Regions from separate parts of the Cellulosilyticum sp. ST5 genome, predicted to be linked through region 2. Evidence: riboswitches for the same ligand, from Rfam matches in the RefSeq annotation. Region 2 holds a riboswitch; the other holds the start of a gene.
The links. A riboswitch is a leader RNA that binds a small molecule or an ion and turns the genes downstream of it on or off. The one in region 2 is predicted to bind glycine.

Region 1 (7,878 bases), 2.3 Mb from region 2:
CTTTCCTGTTCCTACAACACCTATAGTTTTTCCATGTAAATCAAAACCTGTTAAGCCACTTAAGCTAAAATTAAAATCTCTGGTTCTGTTATATGCCTTGTGTGTTTTTCGATTAAGTGTTAAAAGAAGCGCCATTGCATGTTCTGCAATAGCATAAGGTGAATAAGCAGGTACACGAACAACATGAATCTTATTAAACGCTGCTTTAAAATCAATATTATTATAGCCAGCACAACGCATAGCAATAATAGATATACCTAAATCATCTAATTGTTTAATGACCTGTTCATTCAAGTTATCATTAACGAAAGCAACAATGCCTTCACATCCCTTTGCTAAAGCAACAGTATCCTCATTTAACTTATTCTCAAAATATTTAATTTCGAAATCATAATTCATTATAAAAGTATCAAACCATTCCTTATCATATGGTTTTGTATCAAAAAAAGCTATTTTTCTCATAATATCTCCCTTTCTTTAAATAAGTTTTATATTATATGTAAATTGACAATACTAATGGTTATTGTATAATAGAATTATATTACAATAATCATTCAAAATATTCAATGAAAATTCTAGGGATTATTGTAATAAAATACATAATGGAGGGGTTCTTATGTGTGGAGAACAAAAGTTTTATATTTGTAGGCACTGTGGTAATATTATTGGTGTCATACAGAACGGTGGTGGCAAACTCATTTGCTGTAATGAAGCTATGACAGAACTTGTCTCTAATACTACAGAGGCGGCTACTGAAAAGCATTTGCCTATTATAACTATTTCAGGAAATGAAGTAACTGTAACTGTAGGTAGCATAGCACACCCTATGACAGAAGAACATCTTATTAATTGGATTTACCTCCTAACAGAAAAGGGTGGACAAAGAAAATGCCTTTTACCAGGTCAAGAGCCTATTGCTAAATTTGTCCTAACTGAAGATGATCATGTTATTGCAGCCTTTGCTTATTGCAATCTTCATGGTTTATGGAGAACCGACATATAAATGTTTTAAAGTACTATAGGTTAACTATAGTACTTTTTTACTAACTAATTCTTTTTATGTATTAAATACTAGGTTTAGATTATGTAAAGATTTCATTTCCTATCCTAGTATTCATTGTATTTATGCTAAAATTGTGTTATAGAAATCTGATTTAAAATGACATAATGAGATAGAAGGAGTGTATAGTATGAAAGGAACCGTTGTATCGACTTGGATTAAAACCTGCCGTAAACTTTATAATGAACAACATATTGACGAAGCTATGGAGCTCGTTAATTGGAAGAGGGATCGTGTTTTTTCCCCTATTGAAACAGTGGATGATACGCAAATTTTCAAAGTAATTCATGCCATTGCTGAAAAGGAAAAAGTAAACGAAAAAGAACTATGGAAAATTATTGGTCATGAAAATATTAAAACCTTTCATCATGATTTTCCTTCTTTTTTCAAAACCCAAAATTTGTTTTCTTTTTTAAGGGCGCTTTTTGACGTACATATTATTATGACAAAGAAATTTAAAGGTGCTAAACCGCCACTTGTACAAATCAAAGCCATTTCTAATTATGAAGCATTATTAACCTATGAATCTGAACGTTCTATGTTTGATTATTTTTATGGCCTCTTTGAAGGTGCTATGCAGTACTTTAGTGAAAAACCAAAAGTCGAAGAATTAGAACGCTCAAAGAATAGCTTAACGATAAAAATCACCTTTGAAGCACCTATCTATTTTAAAAAACGCTATTTCTTTAATAACATCTTATCTCTAGGTTTTATAAGAAGCTTACCTATTAAAAATGCTATTTTTACAGGTGTCGTATCTTTGGCTATTACTTTTCCTTTATTAGGTTCTAGTTTATGGGGGAAAAGTCTCGTTTTAAGTGGTATAATAGCTGTATTAAGTGGCTTAAGCACTCACTTGCTTTTAAAACCTCAAAAAATATTAGAAGAAGAATTAGAGTTACTCTGCAATAATGAATTTAGTACTTATGGTGAAATTAAAACGAATGATTCTTTTGAAAAACTTTATGGATTAATCAATAACTATAAAGCACTTACTCGTAAAGATTTTACAGGTATTAAAAGCGTGGTAGATGAGATGAGTTCATTTACCTCTGCATTAGGTAATATCTCTGATTCAATGAAAGGAACTTCTAATGATATTTCAGAGGTAGTAGAACAAGTAGCTGATGGTGCTACCGAGCAAGCTAAAAATACAGAACAAGCTGCCTTTGTGTTAAACCAAAATATTCAGGCGCTTAAGGAAATTGTTGAAAGTGAGCATCAGAATAAAAATGAGCTAGAAAATGCATTATCTAAAGTTAATAATAGCTATCAAGGTGTTAAAAATACCAGTGACCATATTTTTAATACTTTAGGAGAATTCGATAAAATTAGAGAAAAGGGCCTCTACCTAGAAACAAAAGTACACGATATGACTGCCATTATTGCTATTGTTTCTCAAATTGCAGAGCAAACAAATCTACTAGCACTTAATGCTTCTATTGAAGCTGCTAGAGCAGGAGAAAATGGTCGTGGTTTCTCTGTAGTAGCTGAATCTATTAGAAAGCTAGCTGAACAGTCTAAAGCAGCTGTTCAAGAGGTTAACGCTAATCTAGCTTTATTTATTTCAGAAATAAAGCTATTTATAGAGGCTATACAAAAAGAATATCTAAAGCTTGAAAATGAAACCAAAAATCTAGAAGGTGTAAAAAATATTAGTTTCGAGGCTAATCAATCTATACAAGCTGTATCAAGTTCCATGATTGAACTTATCCATAGTCTTACTAAGCAAGCTGATAGTATTGGCACAGCTTCTTCCACAGTAGAAGCTTTAGCTGCTATTGCGGAAGAGAACTCTGCTTCTTCAGAAGAAGTAAGTGCTAGTGTTATTAACTATTCTCATGAAATTGGTTCTTTAGTAGATAATATACAGTCCTTTAAAACAATTACAAGTGATTTTCAACATGATCTAGATCAGCACAAGCTTTAGAAGGAATCTTAGGTAAATTCCAGTGGTATTTAGAAGCTAGTAAACGTATAAGGAAGGTAAGTAAACTGCCTATAGTCATGGCAATAACATTATTGATATCATACTTAATAAGTAAATAATAAGAAGTACTTCCTAATAAAGCAGCTAAAAAGTAAATATGCTTTTTTAAGAAAAATGGAATTTCTCCAACTAATACATCTCTAAGCATACCACCACCAACACCTGTTATGATTCCTACAAATAATGTTAAAAAAGCATTTTCGAAAAAACCTCCTTGCATAGCTGTTTGAACACCAATAACAGCAAATATGCCTAGGCCTATAGCATCAGCTAAATTGAGTAGTGAACCGAAGGTTGAACTCAAATGATTTTTAAATTGATAATGATAATATTGCGTTATGTATGCTACGATAAAAGCTATTACAGCAGTTAATGCTGCAACTATAACATAAATAGGATTAACAAATAATAGCGGAGGGTGAGAACCTAGCAAAATATCTCTTATTAACCCTCCTCCTGTAGCAGCCGTTACACCTAAAATAGTAATACCTAATAAATCTAATTGCTTTTCAATACCTCTTAAAGCGCCAGAAAGAGCAAAAGCAATGGTACCTATGATTTCTATTGAAAAAATCAGAGTTTCAATCACAATTTTATAACCTCACATTCTTATTATTAAAGTTTTTCAAACAAAAAAGAGGATAAAAAGCAATTATAAAAAATATAATTGCCTTTTATCCTCTGTCCTTTTACCTGAAAGCTTACCTATTGGTTTTCCTCGTCGGTGGTGTCAATTTTACGCAGACACGCTCTCCAGATTTACGTCCCTTGACTGTATTGTACCTGAGAGTTTCAACATCTACCTGGCTTATAGCTGTTTTGCTTCTTCGGTTATTATGTAGTACATAATATCTCCAGTCAATTTCAACCGTTTAATTGTTATTAATTCTTACTGAGTATATCAAAATTATAGTTGTATGTAAATCCCAAAATTGAACTTTATCCAAAAATAGGAATCAAAAGTGGAGGAGAGGAGTATCTATTTACAAATTACACATAATTATATACAAGCATTTAAAATACTAGTATTATAATGAATTACTATATATAGTAGATACATTCCATTCAGATTACATTGTAAATACTTATTTATATACCTAATATATCCAAATTGAAGATTTTGTTTTACAACCTTAAGAAGTTGTAAATGTTAAATATGTATCATTGGATGAGATGCAAGATATGTATAACAAAAATGAAATAGTTGAATCTGTTTGAAAAAGATTTTCTCATTTTAAGGATAAATTATTATTCTTAAAAAGGAACAGAAAAAAATAGTTATAAAATGCTATTTTATTATAGTATTTTACTATTCGCGAAACACCGGTTTTACGAATAGTAATGCGGATAAAGATTAAACCTACTCTTAAGGCTTATAGTTCTACCGTTAAACAAGCTACTTTATAATTGGATTTGTATACGATTAATATTTAGCATGTTTACTGACCAACATAAAATCCTTTTGGATTACTTAATAGCTTATTCATTCTAAGAGTATTTATTTTATCTATACTTTTTAATTACTTAATTCAATAAATGCCGTAACATCTTTATACGGATATACTTCAAATTTCTCGACTAGTATTGGAGTTTCAGCAAAATCAGTTATCAAGCCATTGATTAAGCAACTTTTATACTTTTAAAATACAAATCAACTGATTCATTTATATACGCCTCTATAATTCTCAGGTAATAATTCTGCTATTTTTTTCATTATATATCTTATGGCAAAATCTTCATATTCCTTTTTATCTTGCTCTTTTGCTCTCTTGGGAAATTCAAATTGTTTTCCAATGTTGATATGAACATCTGCGTAATTAAAGGTTTCTGCACTCATATCTCCTTCTTTATTTATAGGTAACAGTTTTTCTGTCCCATATAATCCAATAGGTACAATAGGAGCTCCTGTCATTCTTGCTATAAGAAGGACTCCTCTCTTTGCTTCTATCAAGCTACCAACTCTACTTCTAGTTCCTTCTGGGAAAATCAATAAACTTTCACCTTGCTTAACAAGGCTCACGATTTTTTTAAGACCATCTTTATCAACAGTATTAGGTTTTATATTTGTCGTCTTTACTACATTAACCCCTATACTTGTAATAGCATTATTTGATAGTTTTATACCTGCTACAAAAGTTGGATCAATCTCTTTTAAAGCCTTATCTAAAACTAATCCATCAGAATTGCTTAAATGATTACATATAAAAATAGTTGGTGTTTTTAATCCTTTTAAGTTTTCACTTCCCTGTATGTTTATACTAGCATATTTTTTCAGGTATTTATTAACCATTTTTTTAGATATGTATGTGACAAATTTATTAGGTAAAATATTTATTATTTTTGCCGTTGTAGCAGATATCATTTGCTTACTCCTCCTAAATGCCTCTATACTTGAAAGTAAATTGATATTTACCAAAATATATCATAATATCAAATCAATATCAATAAAGTTATCTATACTGTATAGATTTAATATAGATAACTCTATTAATATCATGCTTCTATAGATTTAGGCATAGATAACTAGGTTTTACAAATCTAATAAATACCAAGATTTTTAAGCACTTATTTTGTTTGCTTCCAAGCTTCTACATACTGATTAAAAATTGCATTAATAGCATCACCAATTTGTGCATAAGCTTCATCTGGTAAATTAGCCAATGAAACACGGATTGACCAATCAGGACCTTTAAAACCATTACCATTTAATAACACAATGGCATATTCTTGAGCGAGACGAAAAAGAATATCCTCCGGTGCATAATGTATTTCTAAATAATTAACAAACTCTTCATTGTATTTAACTCGAGCCCACACAAGTAAATCAATTTCACTATAATAAGCTGTATTATGAGGTTGCAAATAAAGTGGTAAATCTAAGTGATCATATAAGAGTTTAAGGCGTCTATGGCAAATTTCTTGCGTTTGTTTTTTATAGCAATTTTCTTTGTCAAGTAAGGCAAAGACAGAGAAAATTGCCATTTGTGCTTGCTGTGGTGTGGACAAACCAGCTGTATGATTTAAAGCTACTTGCCTACTATCTGCTACAATACGATCAATAAAAGTAATATCTCTTGGATTATTAGTTAATGCACCATAACGATGATCTAAATCAGAGATGACTTCTGGTGGTAACTCTCTAATAAGCTGATCAAATATATTTTTTTTGCTAATAGCAATAAGACCTAGTCTCCAACCTGTTACCCCAAAATACTTAGAATATGAATACACACCTATTGTTTGTTCTGGAATTTCTGTCATTAGTGATTTAAAGTTATTGGTAAACGTACCATAAACATCATCTGTAATAATCATTAATTTAGGATTTTTTTCTTTGATAATCTGCTTCATATAAATAATTGATTCGTCATTGATAGCCACTGAAGGAGGATTACTTGGATTAACTAAAAAAAGTGCTTTAACAGTTTTATCTGCTATTTTATCTAGTTCTTCTTTTGGATATTGCCAGTTGTGTCTTCCTTCCTCATTAATTTCACTGGCATGAATATTAGTTACTTTAAGTGCATAGCGGCTTAAATGAGGAATTTCTAAATAAGGCGTAAAAATAGGAACCATTAGAGCAATATGATCCCCTTTTTCCAAAAGATGATTAGCCATCATACTATCAAAGATATAGCACATTGCAGCCGTTCCACCTTCTACAGCAAATAGGTCATGTGTTACTTCTTTAGGAATGACTCTTCCCATTTCTTGCATTAAATAATCATATACTACTTTCTCTATACAACGAAGCATACGGTCTGGCATAGGATAATGATCGCCTATAATAGCATCCACTAATTCATAAATCCAACGATTTTTATTAAAACCATGTACCTTAACACCGTATTCAATCACACCAGAAAGTAGATCTAAACCAGGTAAATGCTTATTATTAGCTACAAACTCATCAAAGTGCATATCAATATCTTTTACATAAGGCATTCCTGCTAAATCATTTTTTTCTACATCACGCTTCGTTTCTTCTACTGCAAATAAACCTAGTGTAAAAAAAGCCTGACGCGGTGTAGATGCAGTCCAATTGGGATTTCCTCTTCCAGCATTTAAAAAAGTAGCCACGCCTTTCTTTTCTGTGCTTTTTGCCATAGCAATAAGTTTATTTTTTAGTTCAAAAGGGCTTAAATTTTTATATTCTTTTACAAGTTCTTTTATTTCTTCTGTTCCTTTTAAAATCACTAGTTTATCCTCTCTTCTTCTGTAATAATCCTGATGTCTATGAGAAAAATAATACGACTATTGATCCCCAAATAAGTGCGCCATTCCATGTTTGCCCTACATGATTTTCTGCAATAATAAAGCTACGGTATTCTACAACAGAAGCACCAGAATAAATACCATAGCCTTCAATTACTTTTTGTGATTTTTCATCAATCTTCTTACATTCTTCTGGAAGGTTTATACCTAATAACTTGGGTGCAATTGTTGAAAGAAAAAAAAGCGCTACCAATGGTCCCAAAAATATAAGTAACGGCATAACCAATAGGTACAAAGTCTGACATAAGCTTGATATCTGCTGGTGGCACCTTTAAACTTGCAATAGCCCCTTGCCCTACACCAATAACAGCTGATTGGGTTAAGACGACTACTGTAAGCCCTGCTGCTTGTCCTGCATTATACCCTAAAATCTTTCCTGAAATAATAACAAGAAAAGCGCTAATTCAGGATAATCTCTTAATGCCTGAATAAGCCAATTCATTGTGTCACCATCCTATTTTAACTAATTTAATAAACCTGTACATGATTACCACTCAATAAGCTTTAGTTTTTCCGTATCAGTAAATTTTATTCTTTATTACTCTCTCTGACT
Region 2 (7,878 bases):
ATTTAGTTCGTGAAGAAATCTAAGATATTCCATCCATCTGAAGTCTGTGCTTTATAAAGCTCTGTATATCCACATTTTGTACAACTTATGGTAACAAACTTTTTATTTTGTACATCAAATATTTTTGCAAAGTTACCACCTGTAGCTTGGAACTGATCACTTTCGTACGTACTACATTGACATTTAGGACAGCTATATTCTCTTTTTTCCATTCTATTTCCCCCTCAGCATCTAGCTAGCTTTATATAAGTACTCTATTTATACTATACCTTATTCTAGATTTAAATGCTTACTTACTATATAATTAATTCCCATAAATAATGCTACATCTAATACCATTATTCCACTCATAACAACCATTAAAGTTGTCGTACTAGACATAGTTTCAAATGGTATGAAATTCCCAATTAGCCCGGTTATTAATTGTAATACACTATTAAGAATAAAAAATGCTATAAAAGAAATGATTCCTCTGTACCTTGAAAATATTGGCAATTGCCCTGTCGCTAATGCTAAATAAATCATCAATATGCCTTCTATATAAGAAAGTATCCCTATTACCGGAATAGCAACTAATACTAATGCTACTTGCCCATTAAACTCTGTTTGTATTCCTTTCATTAGCTCATTCCATAACTCAGGCCATGCATTTATAAATTCTCTAAATACTTGATAGTCACCCATTAATATAACAAATGTCATTCCTCCTACAATTCCACTTAAAATTCCCCAAATAACAGTTGTTATAAGCTTAGAAAAAATTAATTGATTAGGCCCTACAGGTAAAGTAAACATTAAGTACCCTTCATCACCTAATAAATTTCTATTAAATCTTTGTATTGTCACCATAAGTGTTAATACACCAAGAGCCACAAACAAGCCTACTAGTATTGCAGTCGTTAACCCAAATCCTAAATTTATATTTCCCATTCTAAATAGACGATTCCCTAAAGCTACTAGTATTAATGCACCATAAATAGGTAAAAATGTTCTCGAAGTAGCTTTAAATTCATACTTTAATAATTTTCCTAGCATACAAATACCTCCCTAAAGAGGGCATCAATTGACTTACCTTTTTCCTCTCTAATCTCATCTACATTACCTTTTAGTACTACTTCGCCTTTTGATAAGAATATAACCTCATCACAAATATTTTCTATCTCTTGAATTAAATGAGTCGCGATTAAAATAGAACTTGTATCAGAGTAGTTTTTAATAATTGTTTTAATAATATAATCTCTAGCAGCTGGGTCAACGCCACCAATAGGTTCATCCAAAATATAAAGCTCTGCTTTCCTTGACATGACTAAAATAAGTTGTACTTTTTCTTTAGTTCCTTTAGACATTGTTTTTAACTTAGCTTTTAAATCAATATTTAACTTATCAAACATATCTAGTGCTCGATTCATATCAAAGTCACTATAAAAATCACTAAAGAAGTTTAATAAATCTTCTACTGTCATCCAGTTGTTAAGATAAGTTCTCTCTGGTAAATATGCCACTACTTTTTTAGTTTCAATCCCTGGTTTATATCCATTTATAGTTACCATTCCTGATGTAGGCTCTAGTAATCCATTAATTAACTTGATCATTGTACTTTTACCGCTACCATTTGGCCCAAGTAACCCCACTATTTTACCAGGTGGTATGGTAATATCTACGCTCTTAAGTGCTTCTTTATGAGCATATTGTTTACTCACTTTTTCTAACTTTAAAAGCTCACTCATTTAACTGCCTCCTCTAATTCTTTTTATGCCAAAACCCTTACTTATGAATTTTATATATATTCTATCTTTTTCTCTTCTTGCTCTTTTAAGTCTTCTTCAATCAATTTTAAAAGTTCTTCCTTGGTATAGCCTAGTTGTAATAGTGCTACTGTTACTTCTTTAATTTTAGTGGTTGCATATTGGTTTCTCATGGTTTTTATTAATTCCATATCCTCTGTCACAAAACGCCCACTTGTCCTTTGACTATACACTAATTGATCTCTTTCTAATTCTGCTAATGCTCTTTGCATGGTATTAGGATTAACTCCCGCTTCCTCTGCTAGGTCCCTTACAGAATCAAGTTTACTACCTGCTGCTAGCCGCCCTGATATAACTCTTAGTTTTAATTCTTCTACTAATTGTATATAAATAGGTTTGCTATTATCAAAGTCCCATGGCATTGTGTTACCTCCTTACTGTATTAATTACTTAATACAATAATATGACTCCCTTTTTAAATTGTCAACACTTTTTTATTTTATTTTGAACTTATATTAATATCGTTATAATGTGCTTCTAATAGTTCTCCTCTAATATAAATAAAATCATATGTCCTCCAATTTCATATAAATATAAGATTAACTCAATATTTAAATCCAAAAATAAAATCAAGGGATTATGAATTTTATCATAATCCCTTGATTTTATTTTTAACTCTTTATGCTACTTTGCTTTGCGATTCTTTTATCTCCTGTTTTTTCAAATGTTCCATATAAAGTCTTGTCTCAGTTACTACTACCCCAGAGAGACCTATTAAACCAATAAGATTTGGAAATGCCATAAGTCCATTTACAATATCAGCTAAAGCCCAGATTTCTTGTAATTTTAAGAAACCACTAATAGCCAGCATGCCAATGAATACCCAACGATAGATATTAATTCCTTTTACACCAGCTAAATATTCTAAACAACGTTCCCCGTAATAGCACCATCCTAGTATAGTTGTAAATGCAAACAAGGTTAAACAAATCGTAATAAGTATTGATCCTGTTTTAGGAAATACTTGTAAAAAGGCTGCTTGTGTTACTGCTGCTCCTTCTATACCTTCTTGACACCATGTCCCAGTAACAAGAATAGTAAGACCTGTTAATGTACAAATAATAATTGTATCAATAAATGTTCCTGTCATAGAAATAAGCCCTTGTTCAGCAGGCCACTCTGTTTTTGCTGCTGCCGCTGCAATAGGCGCACTACCAAGACCTGATTCATTCGAAAACACACCTCTAGCAATCCCTTTTTGTATAGCTTTAGCCATGGTTGCTCCTAAGAAACCTCCTACGGCTGCTCTTCCTGAAAAAGCTCCAGTAAATACTTCTCCTAATGCTGGTAAAATACTTTGATAGTTCACACCTAAAATAATACCTGATAAGAAAATATATACAATAGCCATCACTGGTACAACTTTTTCTGATACTTTTGAGATACTTTTAATGCCACCAAAAACAATAATAGCTACAAGTATGGCTACTACCATACTAATAACAGGAAAACCATTTGTTGCAATCCATTCTCTTGTTCCTGATAAAATATGTAATTGGTCTAACATGCTTACTATTATATTTCCTACGTAAACATCAATACCAGCTACCATATTAATACTTGTAGAAATCGAGTTCACTTGTGAAAATGTACCTATTCCCAATAAAGCTACTAAAATACCACTTACTGCAAAGAAAATCGCTAATGGTTTAAATTTCCTCCCAAGTCCCTTTTCTATGTAATACATCGGTCCACCTGAAATCTGACCATTTGCATCTACTGTTCTATACTTAATAGCAAGTACACCTTCCGCATATTTAGTTGCCATTCCAAAAAAGGCTGCTATCCACATCCAAAATAATGCTCCTGGGCCACCTGTACCAATAGCTGTAGCAACCCCTACAATATTTCCAGTTCCTACAGTTGCAGCTAAAGCTGTACATAGAGCTGCAAAGCTATTAATATCTCCGCTCCCTTTATTTTCTGCTTTAAAGATAAGTTTAGCGGCCTTTGGTAATTTTAATACTTGAATTAGTTTTAATCTAACAGTTAATAAAATGCCTGTTCCTACTAATAGAACCAATAATGGTGGTCCCCATACAAAATCGTTAATTGTGTTTAACACCTTTAATAAATCCATAAAAAAATACTCCCTTCTTTTAATTAACCTTAAAATAAGAGGAGTTCCTTAAGTTTATAGACTTGCTTTCCATATTAATCCCATACTTTTCAATAACTGAAATACTATAAGTAAAGATTACTACTCTAATCAACTTATAGCATTATTGTTTCCATAAATAAACTGATTATTTATTCTAAAAAAATATGTCTTTATCCCTAATTAATAATTAATTATGATTAATATAGCCTGCTCTGTCCTTTTGCCTGAGAGATTAAGCAAAATTGCTTTTGCCCCTTCGGCGCTCATAACTTGAGTCTCTCCAGAGTACTGTCAGCTATGCAGTCACCACTTATAATATTTATAAGTACCTGAGAGTGTTACTCCTTCGGTGGGCTTTACGGCCACTCTTCTGTATAGCTTCATCCAGTATTTATATTACATAAAGTGATGATAGCTTATTATTGTTTAGTTGTCAATATTTTTAGTTTAATGTCTTTTTTAGACATAAAAAGTAGGCCACTGTCATAATAACTAGGTCTTACATTCTAATTTAAAATTAGGATATCTCTTCTATAATAATGGGTCTACTTCATAATAAATTTTTCTATTTATTGGTTTATTGGTATAGTATATGGAATATCATATCTTTTTAACATCTCTTCCATACTATATAATTCCTTCAATGATAATCTCTTTATAAATCCTTCTTTACCGTAATGATAGATACTATATAATGGTGCTGTACTATTAATATGATCTTGAAAGGATATTTCAAACCACTTTAATCTTCCACATGGTAATAAGCGTCTATTTAATACTAGTTCCCTTACCTGATCAGTAACTTCTCCTATATACCATTCTTGAGAGCCCTCTTCAGATGCTTTTATTTTTCTACACTTAAGATAGTATAATAACTCTCTAATAATCTGCTTTTCATGGTTCCAGCATCCAATACAGATATACTTACTTTGTTCTAATCCTATTTCTAGTATTCTCTGTACAACATCCTGGTCTATATATACCTCTCCACTTTTCTTCTTTCCATGTATATAAAGTAGAGTATCTTTTAAGGTATTTTCTTCTACTTCTTCTTTTATTATATCTCTTTGCTCTTTACTATTTATTTGATTTAAATGAATTTTTTCTGCATATAGACTATGAAAACTGATATTAGGCTCCTCTTGACTAAAATCTAATATAACAAAATTTCCTCTATTTTCACTACTTGTCATAGCCCCCGGATCAATAACATTTCCTTTTAAAAAAATCTTATTTTGATAAGTCATTTCTGGTCTATGACTTCCACCCATTAAAATATAGTTATAATCCTCATCTTTTAATTTTCCCATAATATGATGGGCTGACTTTTGAAGAATTTCTGCCCATCCATTTATATGACACATTAACAGTTTCTTATTATTAATATTTATCATTTTTATACTAGGTGATAATTCTATTTTTTTTAATCTATCTTTACCCAGTTTTTTTCTTATCCATTCTCCTTGAGCAATTCCTTCTGATTTTTTTACACTATGAAATAGACTATCTTCGTCATAGCCTTTAATGTTTATAAATCTTTTATCTACCCAAATCCGATCAAATACTTCACATGGATTTGGCCCATTACTGATATAATCCCCCAAATTTAAAATAAGCTCTACATCTTGCTTATTTATATAACTTATAAATGCATCTAGCATCGATAAGCTAGCATGAAGGTCTGAGATAACTGCTACTTTTTTTGCTTTCATACAAAAATAGACCTCCCCAAATCTCTTTAACTGACTCTTCTATTATTTATTTCGTCAATAATACAAATTAATTAATATTGTCCTTGTATAATAAGTTTTTTTTCTGATATTTCTTATATCTGATTCTATTTTCACACTAATTATGCTATGATACACTTATATATTTATATTCTTTTGTATAATCCAAGGAGGCTTTTATGAAATCTGAAATTAAAGGTAGAAACTTGCTTCTTACTATTGGCTGTATCGCTATTTTATTTGATTTGCTATCTACTGTTTTTTCTATCTATACATTCCTTAAAGAACCGAGTCTTATCAGCTACACTATTAGTCAGGGTATTTTTAGATTATTAATCGAGATTGCTTTAGTCATATTCTGCTATAAAGGTCATGCTTGGGCAAAATGGATATTATGTGTTATTCTTGCCTTTTCAAGTATTATACTACTCTTACAATATACTAGTTCAGGTAGTTTCATCCTTCTTATTATAAGTATAATTTATCTTGTTTCAGGCGCTCTTTTACTTACCTCTCCATATATTAAAGAATTTATGGCTAATCAAAATTCCAAATAAAGGTTCACATTCCATTTTTACGTTATATATGCTATGATAAATATAAATTTTATTTTATTAAAGGGGACTTTCTATGTATAACTTTTATAATCTTAATCCTAATCATTCATCACCTGAAACCTCTAATCACGTTACCTTAGATATTAATCTACCACTACATAATGATACATTTTATGAATTATTTAATATTTATGCAGATCATCCTACTGAAGAAAACCAAGACAAGCTTGGTAGTTATTTAAACACCATTAACTACCTGATTGGCTTTTTCCCTAGTGATAATTCTGCTGAAAATTCTACTCAGATAACTATTAGTAAATATGATGATTTACATTTACTAATCTGCTCTACCAAAGAGCGAGAAGTATACCTTCCAGCCTTTACTACTACTACTGAACTTCAAAATTGGTGTACGGAATCTATTAATACAATCTCTGTTCCTGCGGAATGGTTATGGAAATTTGTTTTATCTCAAAATAATTTTGCAGGTATTGTTATTAACCCTGGAAGTATTGGTTGGACTATTAATTACGACCACATTCGTTCACTTTTAGATGACATTATTCATGATTAGATGTCTATTAATGCTTACTTTATCTAGAAAGGCTATTTAAATGAATTCTAAGCTTTCAACAAAGAATCTAACCATCTGCCGTTATCTGCAATACTTGTTGTTAGGTATATCTTTTTTCCTTTTTTCTTCTAAAATACCTATTTCGCCCTGGTATATACCTTTGACCACCTATGTATTGCTCTATATACTTATTCTCATCATCTTGCAAATTATATTACTTGTATATACTTGGTATATGTATGAAAAAAAAGATACCTTTAAAATCATTCGTATGATATGTATTTTTCACTTCTTTTTACTTTTATTAATGTTTTTCTTATGTATCTTAAATATTAAATGGTTCAATTTATTTAGTATTTTAGTAACAATCCTTATCGTATTACTCATTATATATCAGAAAAAGAGCTATAAAATGATTTAAATCATTTTATAGCTCTTTTTCTCTCTTATCTTTTTATAAATACAAAAAGTTTTAAGATAATAAAAGTCACTGGTACACCCACTATAGCTGCTAATGCATAAGCAATCAATTTATGAAGCCCTAATAGATTAACAATAATCAAGACGGCAATAAACTGTATTAAGAAATTAGGAATTGTAGAAAGTGCAAATTTAATAAATTTCTCTAATGAGAATCCTTCTTTGAAGGTAAATACACTATTTAAAACATATGACACAACAATTCCACTTATATAACCCGGTATAAAGGCAATAATAGGTCCCATGATTTCTGAATAAAACCACGAAAAAACAATACCACTCAATGAATTGATACATCCAATAATTAAAAAACATATAAACTGTTTATTAAAGAATATTTGTTTTACTTTTGTTATTCCATTCATTTTAACTTTCCTTTATCCTTTTATAAGAAAAGAGTATGTGAATTACATACTCTTTTTATTCATTGCTTGTTCTATTGCTTGAATTTCTTCCTCTGATAAATTATAAGTAGACTTACCTCCATTGATTGGTTTAGCATATGTATAACATCCATCTCTACCATAGATTCCATTTAATACTAATCCATCATTCTGTTCATCTAATAAAGCTACTGTATATGATAGATCGGCCCCCATATTAGCAATAGCTTGATATCTCACTACTCCCA

Region 1: linked by a shared signal. The riboswitch ahead of QTL86_RS06160 (trimeric intracellular cation channel family protein) and the one ahead of QTL86_RS18460 (alanine/glycine:cation symporter family protein) in region 2 are both predicted to bind glycine.

What each region holds. Positions count from the first base shown of each region.
Region 1 is NZ_CP132338.1:1,254,426-1,262,303, reverse strand. Features, by position in the region: gene QTL86_RS06175 (2-hydroxyacid dehydrogenase) at 1-462, opposite strand, end outside; gene QTL86_RS06170 (desulfoferrodoxin family protein) at 617-1,003, shown strand; gene QTL86_RS06165 (heme NO-binding domain-containing protein) at 1,191-2,990, shown strand; gene QTL86_RS06160 (trimeric intracellular cation channel family protein) at 2,947-3,639, opposite strand; glycine riboswitch at 3,722-3,817, opposite strand; gene QTL86_RS06155 (lysophospholipid acyltransferase family protein) at 4,711-5,412, opposite strand; gene aspD (aspartate 4-decarboxylase) at 5,616-7,247, opposite strand; gene QTL86_RS06145 (hypothetical protein) at 7,285-7,545, opposite strand; gene QTL86_RS06140 (hypothetical protein) at 7,448-7,696, opposite strand; gene QTL86_RS06135 (GIY-YIG nuclease family protein) at 7,864-7,878, opposite strand, start outside.
Region 2 is NZ_CP132338.1:3,814,241-3,822,118, reverse strand. Features, by position in the region: gene QTL86_RS18480 (zinc ribbon domain-containing protein) at 3-212, opposite strand; gene QTL86_RS18475 (hypothetical protein) at 271-1,035, opposite strand; gene QTL86_RS18470 (ABC transporter ATP-binding protein) at 1,029-1,727, opposite strand; gene QTL86_RS18465 (GntR family transcriptional regulator) at 1,778-2,167, opposite strand; gene QTL86_RS18460 (alanine/glycine:cation symporter family protein) at 2,425-3,885, opposite strand; glycine riboswitch at 4,109-4,200, opposite strand; gene QTL86_RS18455 (metallophosphoesterase family protein) at 4,476-5,618, opposite strand; gene QTL86_RS18450 (hypothetical protein) at 5,816-6,193, shown strand; gene QTL86_RS18445 (SseB family protein) at 6,267-6,767, shown strand; gene QTL86_RS18440 (GtrA family protein) at 7,214-7,612, opposite strand; gene QTL86_RS18435 (DUF4446 family protein) at 7,655-7,878, opposite strand, start outside.